One region of the Psychrobacillus sp. FSL H8-0487 genome, then DNA from elsewhere that is predicted to be linked to it. Evidence: riboswitches for the same ligand, from Rfam matches in the RefSeq annotation. Region 1 holds a riboswitch; each other region holds the start of a gene.

Region 1 (6,610 bases):
AAGAAAAAGCAGCACAAAAACTTCTTTATACACAAATCTTTACACAAGAAGCGTTTATCGAAATCGAACAAGCGGCAAAAGAAACTCTTATTGCAGCTGTAGATGGAGATAACCAACGTATGATGATTTCTGCTTTACGCAAATTGACTCGCTACACTCCATACAACGTAATTGAGAAAAAACGTGAAGCATCGGTTAAACTGATCGAAGCAGAAAAATACGTTCTTTAATCAATTCATGAAAAAGCCGATCCCTTGTGGATCGGCTTTTTTGAAGATTAGGAGTATATAAAATTGTACCGTGAACACTGTGTTTTAAGGGTGAAAGAATGAATAATTACTAATACTGATTTGCGTTTCAGGTGGGCGCGTTTCGCGGGGTAGCGATAAGCTAGCGCGTCGCTGTGATATCTCATCTGTCTCACTCATCCCGCAGAAGTCGCCACCTTTCACTTCAATCAATTAAGTTAGTAGTACTCAACTTTAAAATATTGCATAGCTTCTCGCTTAGATATTAAGAGTAGTCAAAGTTAATATAGGGATAAAAATGTCTGCTTGGTTAGGAACATTATCTTTGATAGGATTCCCTTTCAGCCTTACTTATTTTAAAAGAAATTTGTATATTTAGGTGGTTTTATAATCATTTAAAGCGGATCTAGTTGTTTGGAGCGCAGAGCGGTGACACCAGTGGGAACAGCACGAGCTGAAGACCCTGGACTGAGCATCGCGAGGGAAGCGGCTGAAGCCGGGCTCACGGAAAGCTTCCGCTTGAAGCGGAATTTAATGGCATTTCTATATTCTTATTTTTAAAGGACCGGGCGCATTTTGCTCGGTTTTTCTTGATTGGAGGCTCAATCATATATTAATTTATTCAAAATAATTGCCTATCCTTTCCACTTTTATGTATGATTAAGAGAAAAAGGTGGTACAACATGTCTATTCAATATTATGGCTATCCAAAATGTACAACGTGCAGAAAAGCAAGTAAATGGTTAAAAGATAACGGAATAGAATACATAGACAATCATATAGCTGAAAGTCCCCCAACGAAAGAAACTCTTCAAAAAATGTTTGAGGTAAGTGGACTAGAACTAAAAAAATTCTTTAACACTTCCGGTATGAAATATCGCGAGCTTGGACTAAAAGACAAGCTTCCAACAATGTCAGAAGACGAACAACTATCCTTGCTTGCTTCGGATGGAATGCTTATTAAACGACCAATTGTTTTTGACGGGAATAAATTAACGCTAGGCTTCAAGGAGCAACAGTTTGAGGATGTATGGAAGACTTCTTAAAGTCACTTGTTTTTACTATTAAAATATGTGAATATAGTAGATGAATGTATTATTAATGGAGAGGGGTATATATATGAACGCACCTAAAGATTTAAAATACTCAGCAGAGCATGAATGGGTAAAAACTGAAGGCGGCAATGTCCGTATCGGTATTACTGAATTTGCACAATCTGAACTTGGAGATATCGTTTTTGTCGAACTTCCACAAGTTGGAGATGAGATTAAAGCAGGAGATCCTTTTGGAAGTGTTGAATCGGTTAAAACTGTTTCTGAACTGTATGCACCAATTAGCGGTAAAGTAGTAGAGGTAAATACAGAACTAGAAGATAGCCCTGAGTATGTTAACGAATCCCCTTATGAAAATGCATGGATGATTGTTATTGAACCATCTGATGCAGCTGAAGTGGATGCTTTACTTTCTCCAGAAAAATACGAAGAATTAATTTCAGAATAATTTCGAAAACGCCGCTTAATATCGGCGTTTTTTTCATATAATATTGGAAAGGGCATAGTTGGGAGAGAGGCTGAATGGCTATTGTCTTTAGTGAAAAGATAATTCTTGTTGAGGGTAGATCTGATAAATTAAAGCTTTTAAAACTGCTGGATGAATCAACAGAAATTATTTGCACCAATGGAACGATATCGAATGTCAGGCTAGAAGAAATTTTAAGTCCTTATGAAGGCATTCCTATTTATGCGTTTCTGGATGCAGATAAGTCTGGTGAGCAAATTCGCTCTGTCGTGAGAAAAGAATACCCTGAAGCGATTCATCTATATACCAATCCGATGTTCTGCGAAGTAGCGACCACACCATTCAAAGTTTTGGCTTCTATATTAAAAAGTGTTAATATAAAAGTGAAAAGACAATATTTACTTTAGGATGATGTAATATGAATGAATGGACCTTAGAACAATGGAACAGCCATAAGAACAGTGGGCAGCTTACCATATTTTATATTTATACACCCATGTGTGGTACTTGCCAAGTTGCTAGTAAAATGATCCAAGTTATAAAAGAGATAAAGCCTTTTTTAATTGGTCAAGCAAATATTAACTATCTTGGAGATTTTGCTATGGATCATCAAATTGAAAGTGTGCCATGTCTGCTAATCTCTAAAGGTGGGACGGTATATAAAAAAATATATGCCTTTCAGTCAGTTCCATTTATCTTGGATGCGATAAAAAGTATTGACGACCAAGTTGTCGTATGATAACATTCGATATACCGACAAATTAATAGTTTTACTCTTATTAAGAGAGGTGGAGGGAAGTGCCCTTTGAAGCCCGGCAACCGTCATGTAAATGAAATGGTGCCAAGTCACGCAAAGCAAATGCTTTGGGAAATGAGAGAATGGATAAATGTTATTAAATTGGATAACTTTAAACCCTTCTGCTCTTTTGCAGGAGGGTTTTTTTAGTTGAAAGTGGGAAGAATAAGGTTTAATACAAAGTAAATTTCAACAACCTGTTAATAATAGATAGGTATAGAATAGTTTAAAGAAAGGGGGCAAGGTTCCCATGATTAGTTTAAAAAATATTTCCAAAAAATTTAGTACGAAACAAGGTACGATTGTAGCAGTGGAAGAGGTGAATCTTGACATAAAAAAGGGTGAGATCTTTGGCATTATTGGTTATAGTGGTGCTGGCAAAAGTACACTCATTCGCTTATTAAATGGATTAGAAAAACCAACTTCAGGTGAAATCATCGTAAATAATGAAGACATTACAAAGATAAATGAAGTGAAGCTTCGCCAAGTAAGACAAAAGGTAAGTATGATTTTTCAACATTTTAATTTGTTATGGTCAAGAACGGTTGAAGAGAATATTGCTTTCCCATTAGAGATCGGAGGTATACCACCAGCTCAACGTTCTCAAAGAGTAAAGGAACTTATTGATTTGGTTGGTCTGGAAGGGCGAGGGCATTATTATCCTTCACAACTATCAGGTGGACAAAAGCAACGGGTTGGGATTGCACGCGCATTAGCCAACCGTCCAGAAGTACTTCTTTGTGATGAAGCAACTTCTGCATTAGATCCAGAAACTACAGATTCTATTTTAGATTTATTAGTTAGTATCAATGCAAAACTAGGTCTGACAATTGTATTAATAACCCACGAGATGCAGGTTATTCAGAAGATATGTGGTCGCGTTGCAGTTATGGAAAAAGGTCATGTAGTAGAAGAAGGAAATGTGCTAGATGTATTTCAAAATCCGCAACAAACGATTACGAAGCGTTTTGTTTCGCAGGTCAGTGATTCCAATAAGGCGTTGCAAACAATACAACAATTAAAAGAACTTTATCCAAATGGCAAGCTGATTAAGCTCGTATTTGTCGGGGAGCAGACAGTACAACCAATACTGTCTAGACTTATCAAACAGTTTGATTTGGAAGTGAATATTGTACAAGGAAATATTTCGCATACACAAACTGGTGCATTTGGTACGCTCATCCTTCAGTTAGAAGGAGATGCACTACTAATAGATGATGCAATTCGATATATACACGAACAAAAAGTAAATACAGAGGTGATCAACAATGATTAATAATTTGTTTCCTAATGTTGATTGGCCAAAAATGTGGGAAGCCACAGTTGAAACATTATATATGACTGCAGTATCAACAATTTTAACAGCTATTATTGGACTAGTTCTTGGTCTTCTACTTTTCTTAACTAGCCCTCATCAAGCGTGGGCGAACAAATTAGCAAACTGGTTAACAGGAGCTTTCGTCAATATATTCCGCTCCATTCCATTTATTATTCTGATCATTTTGCTAATACCTTTAACGAAGTTTTTGGTCGGAACAATGCGTGGTCCAAATGCGGCCTTCCCGGCTTTAGTAATCGGGGCTGCTCCATTCTACGCCCGTATGGTGTTAATAGCGCTTCGAGAAATTGATAAAGGTGTGCTAGAAGCTGCAAAATCGATGGGTGCTAAAACTTCTACTATTATATGGAAAGTATTAATGCCAGAATCTATGCCTGCTTTAGTATCAGGCATAACGGTTACAGCGATTTCACTAGTTGGATATACAGCGATGGCTGGTATTATCGGAGCTGGGGGACTAGGAACATTAGCCTTTTTAGATGGTTTCCAAAGAGGTAGGACAGACGTAACGCTTGTTGCCACGGTATTAATATTAATTATGGTATTTATCATCCAGTGGATTGGCGATGTAATTACTACGAAGATAGACAAACGATAATAGGTGTTAACGAGATACTCGATCACATAGAAATAATAGGATAAAAAGGGAGAGATATTGAATGAAGAAATTTTTAGCTGGAGCATTACTATCGGTAAGCGCATTAACCCTTGCAGCATGTGGAGATGAAAAAAGTAGTCAACTAGTAGTAGGTGCATCTAACGTACCTCATGCAGTTATATTAGAAGAAGTTAAACCAATTCTAGAAGAACAAGGAATTGAACTTGTTGTAGAATCATATCAAGATTATGTATTACCAAACAAAGATTTAGATTCAGGAGACTTGGACGCAAACTTTTTCCAACACATTCCTTACTTTGAATCGCAAAAAGCTGATTTTGGATATGACTTCGCCAACGCTGGCGGTATTCACATCGAGCCAATCGGTTTATACTCTAAAAAATACGGTTCTATTGAAGAGCTTCCAGAGGGCGCAACTATTTTAATGAGCAACTCTGTTGCGGATCATGGACGTATCCTTGCAATGTTAGAAGCGAAAGGCCTTATTAAATTAGCCGACGGCATTGATAAAACAAAAGCGGAAGTAAAAGATATTGTGGAAAATGAGAAAAACCTTGAATTTGATGCTAACTATGAATCTGCTTTAATGGTTCAGTTATATGAAAATGAAGAAGGCGACGCAGTACTGATCAACTCTAACTATGCAATTGACGCTGACCTTAATCCATTAGAAGACTCAATCGCTATTGAAGAATCAGATGAATCTCCATACGTAAATATCATCGCAGTAAACTCTGGTGATGAAGACAATAAAGAGATTAAAGCTTTAGTAGAAGCATTAAAATCTAAAGAAATCCAAGACTTCATCCTAAGCGAGTGGGGCGGATCAGTAGTACCGGTAAAATAATAGTATTGTAGAGAAAACAGGCATCCTGGGATGTCTGTTTTTTTGTGGTTACGATTTGCACACGAGGATTTGGCAAACGCCCGAGAAGTAGTCGTATCGGTCCGAGCACTAGAGCCATGCGCCCGAACTAGAGAGGTATCCGCTCGAGAATCCGGCGAACGCCCGAGAAGATGCTGTATCGGCTCGAGTCGCAAAGCCATGCGCCCGAGCTAGATTAGAAAATCTACCAATGCCGTTACAGTGATATATAAGAATGAAATACCGTCTTATCTACGAAATTTTTCCACAATTAATTCAACCCTAAGTGAGGGTGACATGGAGCAAATAAAAGGAATTCTCCTAAAGTGCCCATCCCCTTCTACTATTCCTCTTATTAATCATTTCTCTATTCCATTTGAAGATTTAAAACTAGGAGTAAAATGTGAAAGTTGTAGTTTTATTGGGATGCAAAAAATAATACGTACGTGGTATTGCCCTAAATGTAGCAAGACCAATTCCTATGCACATAATAAAGCAATTTCTACTTATTTTTCACTTTGCAAAGAAACGATTACTAATAAAGAATGCAGAGATTTTCTTTTGCTAAACAATAGAAATGAGGCAAAAAGAATACTTTCAAACTCTGACTTATTGAAATGTGGAAAAAGCTCTGCTACGTACTATAAACAAAGGTTATATTAATAGAATATTACGTATATTACTCATCCTATTCACTTTAATAAATGAGTGTGCTAAAGTGTATGAAAGTTATAAATAACACATTTGTACATTTGAGGAGGACACTTCATGAAGAGGTTTGGGTTATTGCCACGAATAGTGGTAGCGATAGTAGCTGGTGTTTTATTGGGACTAGTTGTCCCTAAAATAGTAGTGGAGATTATGGCTACTTTTAATAGTATTTTTAGTTCATTTTTAGGATTTATTGTTCCTTTCATCATTATTGGTTTTATCGTTCCGGGGATAGCTAAACTCGGAAAAGGTTCTGGTAGATTACTAGGGATTTCTACGGGTATTGCTTATTTATCTACTCTAGTAGCAGGTTTTATTGCATTCTTTATCGCTTCCAATTTACTGCCGAAGCTTATAGGTGGGAAAGAGAGCGTGAAGTTAGAAAATCCAGAGGAGTTTTTAATTGGTGGGTTATTTGAAATGCCCATCCCTCCAATGATGGATATTATGACAGCATTGGTTTTCTCCTTTATTATGGGAATTGGAATTTCTAAATTAAAAGGAAATACGTTAC
Region 2 (6,610 bases), 2.5 Mb from region 1:
AGACTGTAAATCCTCAACCGCCTCTAGTCCAACAGACAAGCGAATTAAGTCTTCTGTAACGCCCGATTTCACCAAGTCTTCAGGAGTTAACTGCTGATGTGTTGTAGATGCAGGGTGGATTATTAGCGATTTAGCATCCCCGACATTAGCTACATGCGACCAAATTTCAATATTATCGATAATATTACGACCTGCCTCTTTACCACCTTTCACTCCAAAAGTTAGGATGGAACCAAAACCATTCTGTAAGTACTTTTTAGCAAGCTCATGGGAGGGATGACTTTCTAAACCTAAGTAGTTAACCCAAGTTACTTCTTCGTTACTTTCTAAGTACTCCGCAATTTTTTGTGCATTTTCATTATGCTTTGGTACGCGTAAATGAAGTGTTTCTAGTCCTTGTAAAAAGGAAAATGCTGCTTCAGGACTTAAAGTTGGACCAAAATCACGAAGCAATTGAACGCGTAATTTCACTGCAAATGCCACGTTTGGAACGTCTATTCCATATCTTAGACCATGATAGGTCACATCCGGTTGTGTGAATCCTGGAAATTTCTCGGAGTCCCAATTGAAGTTTCCTCCATCTACTACAACTCCACCAATCGTAGTACCATGACCACCAATCCACTTAGTCGCTGAATGAATTACGACATGAGCACCGTACTTAATAGGGTTCGATCCATATGGAGTAGCAAATGTGCTATCTACAAGTAAAGGCACTCCTACTTCGTTAGCAATGGCTGCTACGTTTTCTATATCTAATACATTTAAGCTTGGGTTTCCTATAATTTCTCCAAAAAATGCTTTCGTTTTATCTGTCACAGCAGCTCGGAAATTTTCTGGATCTGTAGAATCTACAAATTTCACCGTTATACCATATCGCGGCAATGTATGAGCAAATAAATTAAACGTACCACCGTATAAATTCTCAGCAGCAATAATTTCGTCTCCTGCTCCTGCAATGTTTAATATAGAAAATGCGATAGCTGCCATTCCTGAAGAAAATGCAACTGCTGCCGTTCCCCCCTCTAATAATGCAATTCGTTGTTCAAATACATCCACAGTTGGATTCGTAATACGTGAATAGATATTACCTGTTTCTGCAAGAGCAAATAGGTTTTGTGCATGTTCTGTATCTCTAAATACAAAGGATGTCGTCTTATGAATGGGTACTGCTCGTGATCCAGTCACTGGATCTGGTTGTTGGCCACCGTGTAAAAGTAGTGTTTCTTTTTGTAGATTGGTCATTTGAATTCCTCCTAAAATGTAGTTAGATGGACGCTTATGGAGGCGAGGGAGGATTAGAACAAACAAAAAACCCTCTTCAATTAAGAAGAGGGTGCAAATTCGCATGTTCCTCCTCTTATCTTCCAAATTCAATTTAGAATTTGTAGGATTTAGCACCTTTCCAAGTTGAGAACTTGTTGGTTGCCGGGCATCGTAGGGCCTATTCCCTCCGCCACTCTTGATAAGAGTATTAGATTTAGTTTTCCATCTTGTTACACAGTATAGATTTCTACCAATCTATTTGTCAATACTTTTTTGAATAATTAAAAAACATATACTTTAAAATTCTGAAACTTCTCATCTTTTCATTCGTTTAATATATTGAAGTTAATGGGGGTGAAAAAAATGCTCATTCCGATGATTTGTATCCTTGTGATCAGTTATCTTGTTGGGTCCATTCACGGTTCTAAAATAGCTCAGTATCTGAGTGGGGTAAATATTAAAAAAGAGGGCTTAAAAAATTCTGGCGCCTCAAATGCAGCTATTGTTCTTGGCGCAAAATATGGCATTTTAGTTGCCATAATTGATATTTTAAAGGGAGTTATAGTCGTAATTGGGACGGGTTTTTGGGTTTCACAGTACGCACATTTTTCGATAGTGGAACAGGACATCCTGCTATATAGTGCAGGTGCTGCTGTAATACTTGGACATAACTTCCCTCTTTACACTAAATTTAAAGGTGGTAAAGGCACTGCATCCCTTATTGGTGTACTACTTGCTCTTAGCTGGCCGCTTGGTTTAATCGGACTTATATTATTAATCGGAACTACATTATTAACGGACTATTTATTAATTGGTGTGTTTGTTTTTTACTTTGTTTTTATCGGTGCATCCATTTGGTTTGCAGAAGGAGTAGGGCCAATGGCTATTGCCGGATTCCTATTTTTGATGGCTGTTGTACTACATCTCGAGAATTTCCGTCGTTTAATGCGAAAGGAAGAGATGAGAATCTCCACTTTCTTAAGTAAGAAGAAACCATCTGTATGAAATGAGTGAATATCATGAAGAAGAAAATGAGGTGGATCGTGCTTATCCCATTAGTAGTGATTATTTCTAGTGGAATTGGGATATGGGTTCTCACGAGTAATTGGCTTGAAAATGGTCAAAATCCAAAGGCAGATGGCACCAATCAATATGCTATTGTGCTTGGTGCCAAAGTGAAAAAAGGGAATATCCCTTCTTTTGCTTTACAGTATCGATTGGAGGCTGCTCTTGCGTATGCCCAAAAATATACCCATGTAAAATTAGTACTTTCAGGTGGACGAGGTCCCGATGAAGATATCGAAGAGGCCGTGGTGATGAGAGATTTTCTATTGGAAAATGGCATAGCCGAAGATCGACTCATCTTAGAAGACAAAGCCACCTCAACATATGAAAATCTACTGTTCTCACAAGAATTACTACCCAGTAATATCGACTCCGTCACCCTTATAACAAGCGACTACCATTTACAACGATCCAAAGTACTAGCAAGTAAACTAGGATGGAAATCAGATGTCGTGGCTGCTAAAACTCCCAAAGTGGTTGAATTCAAGGTTCGTACGCGAGAACGTGTCGCGTTGTTAAAGGCATATATTTTGGGGAATTGATTGTTACAAATAGATGGGTATTAAGTAATTATCGTGTTATTTTCTTGATACCCATCTTTTTACTATTCCATAAAATTCATTTTAGCTATGATACCCTTCTTCACCGAAAGGTTGTAGTTTTTCTAACCATTTCTCCAATAACCTTTCTAATTCTTTTTTGCCTACCCTACTTTCAGTTTCCTCTTTTTTAATAATCTCCATATGCTCTATGTCAAAATTATCTTTGCCGAACTGAGTCCAGTCCTTTTGCAGATTTTTATTTGAATGGAGTCCGTTTTCTAATGTAAATTTAACCCCATTCAACGTTTTAAAATTAGGTGTAGAAGCTACATACTTTTTACCGTTTCGTTTGTTTGTGATGACGTAAATTCCGCCCTCGATTTTAATTTCTTTATATTCTTGTTTTAATTCTTTTTTGCGATCCATTTATATTCCATCCTTCTACTTAGTTTTTCACCCAATACGCACTACCATCGTCTTGTCTGTCCAAAAATCCATACTCTATTAAGTAACGTCTTAATGTTACGAAATCCTCATAAGCATTCTTTAGTACATGATTTATTTCTTTCTCTGTGTAAGTTTTTCCTTTTTCAAATCTTTGGATCAGAACTCTTAAGGTTGCTAGTTTTTGCTTTTCTTTCCTCGGAAATTTCATAAGAGGTCCATCTATTCCGTCTGGGAAGAATTTACTTTCGATATCTTTTTGTTCTTCTTGCGTGATGTTATACCGATCGTCCACCATCGTTGCAGTCTTATGAAGCGGTAAAAATGTCGGTGCATGATTGTCTTTTGCCTTTAACATTTCCATCATCGCTAAAAACACTTTTGCTTGTCGCTCCTTTTCCTTTAATACGAAACGATGATTTCGAATCGTAGAAGAGCTTCCAATTCCTAACTCTGTTTGTATTTCTGCATCACTTCTACCCTCATAAAAGAGGCGTAATAGGCTATTTTGATGTTCGGTTAAGCCAGTAAATTTTTTGTTAAGCCCTATTAGATATTGAAAAACAGAGTCATGCTCCATTTCAATATGATGCTTCATGAATTTTTCTGCTTCATATAACATATTATTCTTTGGATAAATGAATCCCTTTTCAACTTTAAAACCGCACATAATACAAATATACATTTCGTCTTCTTCAGCATACCCTGACTTTAACTGTTCTGAGGAGGCACTCCAAAGTAATTCTGACACTTCCATATACAAACACAACCAATCTTTGTTTATTAATTTACAAACATTATATAATAACGTTTGTAAATTATCAATATGTAAAAATGTGGTTGCAATTTATCTGAAAATAATAAACAATATGAATAAGGAGTTTCGTAAAGCGAAACGATAGAGAGGGGAATTCCATTGGTTACATTTAACGATTATGAATATAAACGTCCAAATTTAGAACAAGACAAATCTACATTTAGAGAGTTATTAACAAAATTTAAAGAAGCTTCTTCTGTAGCAGAACAGAATGAGGCAATCGAGAATATCAATGCATTTCGCAATGATTATTCTACACAAGCAAACTTAGTTTATATTCGTGCATCTATCGATACTAATGATGAGTTCTATCAAAAAGAGCGTGATTATTTTGATGAAACGAATCCTGAAATTGAAGAGATGATTACTGAATACTACAAAGCGTTGGTTGAATCACCTTTTCGAGATGAACTGGAGGATAAATGGGGCAATCAACTATTCGATTTGGCAGATTATCAGATTAAGGCATTCTCACCGGAAATTATTTCTCTTATGCAAAAAGAAAATAAGCTTGCATCCGACTACTCGAAGCTAGTTGCTTCCGCACAAGTAGAATTTAACGGGGAAACATTAACACTTGCACAGCTGGGACCATATGCTGAATCTACCGATCGTGATACTCGTAAAAAAGCAAAAGAGACTAGTAGTGGATTTTTCCATAAAAATGAAGCGAAATTTGATGACCTTTATGATCAACTAGTAAAAGTACGCCATGAAATAGCAACAACTCTCGGGTACAAGAACTTTGTAGAGCTCGGCTATATTCGTATGAACCGTATCGATTACAATGCAGAGATGGTAAAAAAATTCCGTGATCAGGTCCGTGATTTTATCGTTCCTGTTGCAACTAGACTTTATGAGCGACAAGCAAAACGCATAGGCGTAGACAGTCTGAAGTATTATGATGAGCCTTTTAACTTCTTAAGTGGGAACGCAACACCACAAGGTTCTCCGGAGTGGATTGTTGAAAACGGCAAGAAAATGTACGAGGAGCTCTCTCCTGAAACAGCGGAGTTCTTCCAATTTATGATTGACCGTGAATTGATGGACTTAGTTGCGAAAAAGGGAAAAGAAGCAGGTGGTTATTGTACGTTTATCGATAACTATGAATCTCCTTATATTTTCTCTAACTTCAATGGAACATCTGGAGATATTGATGTATTAACGCATGAAGCAGGTCACGCTTTCCAAGTGTATACAAGTCGTAACATTGGAATCCCTGAGTATGTATGGCCGACCTATGAGTCATGTGAGATCCACTCGATGAGTATGGAATTCTTCACATGGCCTTGGATGGAATTGTTCTTTAAGGATCAAACAGACAAATATAAGTTTGCTCACTTAAGTAGTGGACTGCTGTTTCTACCTTACGGTGTGGCAGTCGATGAATTCCAACATGCTGTATATGAAAATCCAGAGATGACCCCCGCTGAACGTAAAGCTACTTGGAAGAAAATCGAGGAAGTTTATTTACCTCACAGTGATTACGATGGTAATAGTTATTATGAGGCAGGTGGGTTGTGGCAACGCCAAGCACATATTTTTGCTAGCCCATTCTATTATATTGACTACACACTTGCTCAAATTTGTGCATTCCAATTTTGGAAGCGTTCAAGAGAGGATCACGAAGCTGCATGGAAGGATTATTTACATCTTTGTCAGCTTGGTGGGTCGACATCTTTCACTAAATTAGTAGCAGAAGCTAATTTGATCTCTCCATTCGAGGAAGGTTGTGTGGAATCCGTTATTGGCTCGATTGAAGAATATTTAAATAGCGTGGATGACTCTGCATTATAGGCATTTAAAAGGAGTTGAAGTTATTGAATCCTGCTGGCTTTTGGATTAGGTTTGGTGCTAGTTTATTCGATGGTATTATTATGGGGGCTCCACTAGCTATCATTAGTTACCTTATTCTTGGAGAAAGCAATACATGGTTTACTACTATAGGGTCATATCTTTATTTTATATTACTACCTGTCTTTTGGGTTGGATACACTGTAGGTAAGAGAATTCTTGGTATTCGTATTGTGAATATCGATGAAACTGACGTCAACTTTTGGATAATGATTAAACGTCACTTAATAGCCGGTATTATCTATGGTTTTACATTTGGCATTGGTGCTATTGTTAGTGCTTTTATGGTTGGTATTCGTGAAGATAAACGAGCAATTCATGATTTTATAGCAGGAACTTATGTAACTTTCTATCCTCCTTGGCAAAAATAGTTTTTAAAACAAGCATTCATCAGAATGCTTGTTTTTAGTTGATTTCCTTACATTTCTATAGCTTTCTTACTCATTGATTTTCTGATAAATAAGCAGAAAATCATTTTTTTCGCTTATATGATTACTTTTTGTAATCAAATGTATTGTATTTAGTTAATAACTATATTATAGTAAGTTACGTTAAGTAACTTAAATGGAGGATTTTTTTATTATGAAGAAGCAACAACTTGCAACACTTATTTTACGTGTCG
Region 3 (6,610 bases), 1.0 Mb from region 1:
GGACTATCTTCTATTGGGCTTGGTGGATCTCATGGGCACCATTCGTTAGTATGTTCATTGCTCGAGTATCTAAAGGTCGTACAATACGTGAGTTTGTTACAGGTGTTCTTGTAGCACCTACTTTACTGGGAACATTTTGGTTTTCAGCTTTTGGTACAACAGCCATTGACTTTCAGAAAAGAGGCATTGCTGATTTAGCACAAGCATCTACTGAATTGACTATTTTTGAAATGTTCCATATGATGCCTTTCTCTACAGGTATTTCTGTTTTTGCTGTGTTATTAATTGCTTCCTTTTTCATTACTTCGGCAGATTCTGCCACTTTCGTTCTTGGTATGCAGTCGACCAACGGGTCACTGACTCCACCGAACAGAGTGAAGCTCGCTTGGGGAATCACATTATCCGTAATCGCTATTATTTTGTTATCCGTTAATGGATTAGCGGCATTACAAAATACAATTATTATTGCCGCCTTACCATTTTCATTCGTAATGTTACTTATGATTATTTCACTGTTTAAGGCTTTAAAAGCAGAAAGAAAATAATGAAAACAAATGAAATGCCAAGGGTTTATTCCCTTGGCATTTCATTTATGTTTAAAACTTTACTTTCTTTCTCATTATCAAATGAGACCCGAGAAAGAAAGTTATATTTTTACTCAGCTACAGTATTCTACAAATGAGTATGGAAAGTAGTCGAGATCTTACACGGATTAACTCCAAACTTCTCTAGAAATATCAACAATGTTTTTAATCTTTTATACCGCTGTTCTTCTGTAAGCTTATTACCATGATGTCTAGAAGCAAATCTGCATTGCGGACTAATACTCAACTGCTCCAGCGGAACATATTGAGTTACTTCTGTGTTCAAAGAAGTCTAAAGCCCGCCAGTAAACTTTCTGGTCTTAACAAACTTTCTACAGTGTCCGCTCGAAATGGTGCTTGAATAGCTGTTTGAACTGTCCATTTATCTCACTCCTTCTATGGTAAGATGGCAAATGATCGAACTGGGAATCCAGAGGCTTTTTCTGGCTTCGGGACGATATTGAAAATAATGGCTCCTGTTGCAGGAAGCTTATCTAAGTTCGTCAATAATTCTATTTGGTAAGTGTCTTGTTCAAGAACATAATATTCTCCGTGTAATGCGCCGTTTTTTAGATAATCCGCACTTGAATCCGTGTCGAATGTTTCATGTCCTATTGCTTTAATCTTTCGTTCTTGAAATAAAAACTTTAAAGCTTCTAATCCCCAACCCGGCGCGTGATTATTACCCGCTGCATCCATATTGTTAAATTCCTTTTCGTCTGGCCAACGTTTACTCCAATCGGTTCTAAGAGCGACAAATGAGCCTTCTTCGATTTTTCCGTGAGCTTTTTCAAATGTGAAAATGTCATCCACCGATAAAGTAAAATCATTATCTTCAGCCGCTTCCTTTGACTGATCAATGACGACTAATGGTAATACCAATTCTTTCAATTCGAGTTCTTCTAAGTAACGCGTATCCCTTACAAAATGTATAGGTGCATCTATATGTGTGCCGTACTGTCCTGCAAATTGAAAGCTTTGTGCAAAGAATCCATCATCATGATTAAACAATGTGTCGATTTCAGCTGCTTTAAAAGCGGCGAAATGTGGTGAATTAGCTCCAAATGTGTGTGTTAAATCTACCCACTGCTTTTCCTTCAATGTGTTGAATGCTTTTAGTAATTCCGATGACATATTGATTTCTCCTCCTATTTTTTATAGTTAAAATCAAATAAAACCCCTTCTTAGAAACAAGAAGAGGTTTACACGTCATCGGTGAATTAGTCTCTTCTTATCTTCAAGCATAACGCTTCTGGAATTAGCACAGTACAAATTTTTGCCTGTTGCTGAGGTATCATAGGGCCAAGTCCCTCCACCTCTCTTGATAAGAAAGTTGTTTTATTTGATTAACACCTAGTATACAAATAGAAATTACCTAAGTCAACCATTATTTTCTTTTTATTTAGAATATAATATTTTTAATGGTGGAAGCATCATAATTTTCTTTTCATTTCCTCTGTTTTTTAGGTACATTAATAATATGAAGACTATGAGATAATATGAAAAGAGATAGTGATGAAAAGAGGGGTATGTATGATCCATACGATTGGCATAACGACCGATCATGAAATAGTAAATGACTTTCCTATAGAAGATATAAAACGGAGAAAGTTTGAATGGTACTGGATTGACATTGCCGAGCCAACCAAAGAAGAAGAACTTTTGCTTAGTTCTTTCTTTCGTTTTCATCCACTGGCAATTGAGGATTGCTTACAAAGGCTACAGCGTCCTAAAGTGGACTATTATGATGGTTATAACTTCTTTGTTTTACATTCTTTCAATGAGGAAACATTAGAAGCGGAAGAGTTAGACATATTTGTTGGTCAAGACTATGTAGTGTCATTTCATTTCCATCCGATGCATGAAATGGAGCAAGCACGGCAGCGTATTAGACAAAATTCACAAGGCTGGGATAGAGGTGCTATCCATGCAACTTATAATATCATCGATACAGTAGTAGATGCCTATTTTCCGATTGTCTATAAAATTGAAGGCTATTTAAATGCTGTAGAAGACAAGCTTACTTATGATATGCGCCATTTTTCTATGGATTCAGTGTTTGATCTACGAGGAGATTTGTTGCGTTTAAGACGTACAGTTATTCCTATGCGAGATTTACTTTATAGAATATTAAATTCAGAACGAATGAATTTACAGCAAACAGAACACACCTACTTTGCCGATATTTACGACCATTTAATACGACTGACGGAAATGATTGAATCTAATCGAGAGCTGACAGCTGATATACGTGATAGTCATATGTCGATAAACTCTAGTAGGATGAACCGTATCATGATGATCTTAACGATTGTATCAACTGTTTTTATACCCTTAACGTTCATTGTTGGAGTATACGGTATGAACTTTGCAAACATGCCTGAACTTGAGTGGAAATATAGTTATTTCGTAGTACTCGGTGCTATGGTCCTCATCGCTTTTTCTATGCTTAGTTGGTTCAAATACAAAGGGTGGTTTAATTTGTTTAAAGATTAATATAAGAGAAACCGGGCATAAAAACGCCCGTCCCTTGAAGGTCAAAACTGTTTCTTTCGTTTTCGAGGGACTTTGGACAAACGTCTTGCTATATGATTACCGATTGAATTTTTAGTGATATTGGTTGTGATTTGGTCACAACCAATATCGCTTTTTTTAAGTAATCTTATGGCATTTATCTGCCCGTCGCCCTTCTACAACTCTTAGAACTAGGTAAGTATGTTTTGAGAAAAGTATTACAGAGTAGTATCCTTAATTCAACAGACAATTTTATCACTATATTAGCTTGGGCGACTCATATCATCTAAGCGAAAGGCTGCAATATCTTAAAGTTAAGTACTACACATTTGATTGCAGTGGAAGGTGGCGACTCCAGCGGAAAAAGCGTTATGTGAAGACCCGCAGCGTAGCGAGGAGGCTGAGGCAACGGCCGCGCAAAGCGTCCACCTGAAACGGAAATCAGCAGTACTATTCATTCTTTTAAGTCACCCTAATTCATTTTTCACGTTACATTTTTATATACTTCCTGGGCACATAATGAGTATAGAACATATATTTTCTTTTAAAAAAACGAGTAAATTCTAGATGAATTTGCTCGTTTTTATTGATTGGCTGTCCAATAGTAAAACAATGCAGTAAAAGTAAGTTTTTCTGTGTGCGTTAAATTATGCGCAAGAGAGACATGGACATTCATTGCTTGTATTTCAAATGCAGGATGCGTAGCATATGGGAAAATTCCAAACCGATATGTCGCTAATCTTTGACCACCTAAATCATGAACGTCAATGTCTCCATATACACTTTTCGCTTCCATTTGAAGTAGTTTTTCGTTATTTGCATCAAATATTATAGCTCTATTTTTTAAAGTCATTAGTGGCATAACAATAGTAGTTGCGTGTAAACGATTATGATCTAGTACCTTTATTTTCATAAACTTAAGCTTATTGTGAATGGTAAACGTAGACACTACCTTCTCATCCATCGTTATTATTCGATAAGTAATTGGAAAGAACATTCCCATTTTGAAAATATTTAATGTGGTTAGTTTCCTTCGAAAGGGCTGTTCTTCGGTAGGACTTATTTTATATAATCGCTCCCCTGTACTGGAGACTAAATAGGTCTGTGGAATTAACGAAACGTCGCGTTGGAAATTAAGTTCCTGAATCGGAAAACTAGCTGAGTAATAATTGCTATCCACTTTTTTCTCTTCGGGCAATTTTTCTGCAGCATGTTGAAACAAAAAAGAAGAGCTATATAAAACAAGTAATGTAAAGCCAACAGCAAAATGAGTTTCAAAGTCTTGCCACATAACATCTTTGAAAACTATAAGCAAAACTATGTATATTCCTACTAAGCTTATTGATGCGAATTTTGTATATTGAGCTGATTTTTCATAAATATGTTTCAAGTTTCTCACCTCTAATAGTCTTTACGAAGAAATAGCAAAATAGTTCCAAAAAAAAGCTTTCCCTATGTGTTACAGGGAAGCTTTTAGGAATTACATATTTCTAAAACAGACTGTACTGATTCTACTGATCTATCTAGAGCAAGTTTCTCATCACTAGTTAAAGGAAGTTCGATAATACTTTCTATGCCGTTTCCTCCAATTACTGTTGGTACACCTAAATATAAATCATTATAACCATATTCCCCTTCTAAATAGGCTATAGAAGGTAATATTCGTTTTTTATCGCGAATAATCGCTTCAGCCATCTCTACAAGAGAAGCCGCTGGTGCATAATAGGCGCTACCGTTGCCAAGAAGAGAAACAATTTCGCCCCCACCTTTCCTTGTCCGTTCAACGATTGCAGCTAATCTTTCCTTAGAAATAATCTTTTCTAAAGGGATTCCTCCTGCATATGAATAACGAACAAGAGGAACCATATCATCGCCATGACCACCTAGTACAAATCCTGATATATCTTCCACCGAAATATTTAGTTCCTCCGCAACAAATGTATTAAAGCGTGCAGTATCTAGAACTCCGGATTGACCAATCACTCTATTTTTTGGAAATCCAGTCGTCTTATAACATACATAAGTCATTGCATCTACTGGGTTACTCAATATGAGAACGTAGCTATTTGGTGCGTACTTCTTCACTTTTTCCGAAACAGCGCGCATGATTTTGGCATTTGTACTTACAAGATCATCTCTACTCATACCAGGCTTTCTTGCAATTCCAGCTGTAATAATGACCATATCAGCATCTTTTATATGTTCATAATTGGAAGTTCCCATAATCTTCGTATTAAAACCCTGTACCGGTCCGGTTTCTAATATATCAAGGGCTTTTCCTTTAGCAGGGTTTTCTAACTCTGGAATATCTACAAGTACTATATCTCCTAGCTCTTTTTGGGCAGCCATTAATGCAACAGTTGCTCCAGTATAACCAGCACCTATTACTGCAATTTTATTTCTTCGAAAAGCCAAGTATTTTCACCCTTTCCGATGTTTATGAATCGATTGATGGAGGTGCTTCAGATTTCACTGTTTTAGTACGTAATGCTTTCATTGGTTGTTCTGATTCCAAGTGTTTATTGTAATCTAGTGGTTCAATCATATCGTATACGCTTTGGTCAGGGCGTGGAATAACATGAGCTCCTAATAATTGCCCCACTCTTTTTGCTGCTTCTTGCCCAGCATCTACTGCAGCTTGAACTGCTCCCACATCTCCCTGAACAATCACAGTTACAATACCTCCGTCTATCATTTCTTGTTTAATCAATGTAACATTGGCAGACTTAATCATGGCATCTGCAGCTTCGATGGACCCAACTAACCCCATCGTTTCAATCATCCCTATTGCTTGACTCATTATTTTCACCTCTTTCTACTTCTGTCGAGTCGATAATACCGATGATTACAGCATCAATCGGAATAGGATTCTCTCGCATAATATAGCGTGATGACCCGCCACTCGTAACAAGAACGTCATCTCCAATCCCAGCTCCTATTCTATCGGCTGCAACAAACTGAGTTCTCACGGGTTTTCCCTTTACATCTACTGGCTGGATTATGAGTAGCTTTAACCCTTGTAAACCTTCTTCCTTACGAGTAGCCCAAACATTTCCGATAACTTTTCCTAGTTGCATGCTATCATCACCTACTTCTGTTTTCTAAATGATATGGATATACCAAGCTCTCTTGCTGTATCTCGAGCAAGTGCAGTTATAATGGTTCCTTTTTCAACTACTACTTCTTGTACTTTTAATTCTTTGACATCATCTTTAGAGAGTAATTTTTTTGGATAGATTAAAGAAGAATCTACTTTGCTTCTATCTATTTCTGGGGCTGCTTTAGGTACATTTACCGAATCAGACTTCACCAAATGTCCAAATGCTTTTTTTGTTATTAGACCTGCATTAGCCTCATCCGTATCAATATGCATTTCTAGACGGTATCTTTCCGAAACACGAATTTTTACTTGTCGGTATGAGATCGGCCTAATTCCATCTGTTTCTATCGTTACATATTCACCATTTTGTACACCAAAATGAATTGCATCCGTAGGAGCCATATGAATATGT

Evidence for each region. Region 1 has a riboswitch for S-adenosylmethionine ahead of MHI47_RS13790 (methionine ABC transporter ATP-binding protein). Riboswitches for the same ligand answer to the same signal wherever they lie in the genome.
Region 2: linked by a shared signal. The riboswitch ahead of MHI47_RS00940 (O-acetylhomoserine aminocarboxypropyltransferase/cysteine synthase family protein) and the one ahead of MHI47_RS13790 (methionine ABC transporter ATP-binding protein) in region 1 are both predicted to bind S-adenosylmethionine.
Region 3: linked by a shared signal. The riboswitch ahead of MHI47_RS18900 (cyclase family protein) and the one ahead of MHI47_RS13790 (methionine ABC transporter ATP-binding protein) in region 1 are both predicted to bind S-adenosylmethionine.

Annotation. Positions count from the first base shown of each region.
Region 1 covers NZ_JBBOZA010000001.1:2,691,435-2,698,044, reverse strand. Annotated here, with positions in the region: gene MHI47_RS13815 (acyl-CoA dehydrogenase family protein) at 1-230, shown strand, start outside; gene MHI47_RS13810 (arsenate reductase family protein) at 932-1,294, shown strand; gene gcvH (glycine cleavage system protein GcvH) at 1,368-1,748, shown strand; gene MHI47_RS13800 (toprim domain-containing protein) at 1,823-2,173, shown strand; gene MHI47_RS13795 (thioredoxin family protein) at 2,185-2,505, shown strand; SAM riboswitch class I at 2,540-2,644, shown strand; gene MHI47_RS13790 (methionine ABC transporter ATP-binding protein) at 2,813-3,838, shown strand; gene MHI47_RS13785 (methionine ABC transporter permease) at 3,831-4,499, shown strand; gene MHI47_RS13780 (MetQ/NlpA family ABC transporter substrate-binding protein) at 4,561-5,367, shown strand; gene MHI47_RS13775 (dicarboxylate/amino acid:cation symporter) at 6,154-6,610, shown strand, end outside.
Region 2 covers NZ_JBBOZA010000001.1:177,159-183,768, reverse strand. Annotated here, with positions in the region: gene MHI47_RS00940 (O-acetylhomoserine aminocarboxypropyltransferase/cysteine synthase family protein) at 1-1,245, opposite strand, end outside; SAM riboswitch class I at 1,358-1,472, opposite strand; gene MHI47_RS00935 (glycerol-3-phosphate acyltransferase) at 1,630-2,271, shown strand; gene MHI47_RS00930 (YdcF family protein) at 2,286-2,873, shown strand; gene MHI47_RS00925 (GIY-YIG nuclease family protein) at 2,955-3,299, opposite strand; gene MHI47_RS00920 (DUF2087 domain-containing protein) at 3,319-4,074, opposite strand; gene MHI47_RS00915 (M3 family oligoendopeptidase) at 4,234-5,931, shown strand; gene MHI47_RS00910 (RDD family protein) at 5,946-6,359, shown strand; gene MHI47_RS00905 (DoxX family protein) at 6,571-6,610, shown strand, end outside.
Region 3 covers NZ_JBBOZA010000001.1:3,689,278-3,695,887, forward strand. Annotated here, with positions in the region: gene MHI47_RS18890 (BCCT family transporter) at 1-545, shown strand, start outside; partial or broken gene MHI47_RS18895 (5-methyltetrahydropteroyltriglutamate--homocysteine S-methyltransferase) at 713-861, opposite strand; gene MHI47_RS18900 (cyclase family protein) at 981-1,718, opposite strand; SAM riboswitch class I at 1,813-1,915, opposite strand; gene corA (magnesium/cobalt transporter CorA) at 2,118-3,080, shown strand; gene MHI47_RS18910 (hypothetical protein) at 3,682-4,488, opposite strand; gene mdh (malate dehydrogenase) at 4,572-5,513, opposite strand; gene MHI47_RS18920 (BMC domain-containing protein) at 5,536-5,898, opposite strand; gene MHI47_RS18925 (EutN/CcmL family microcompartment protein) at 5,873-6,175, opposite strand; gene pduL (phosphate propanoyltransferase) at 6,187-6,610, opposite strand, start outside.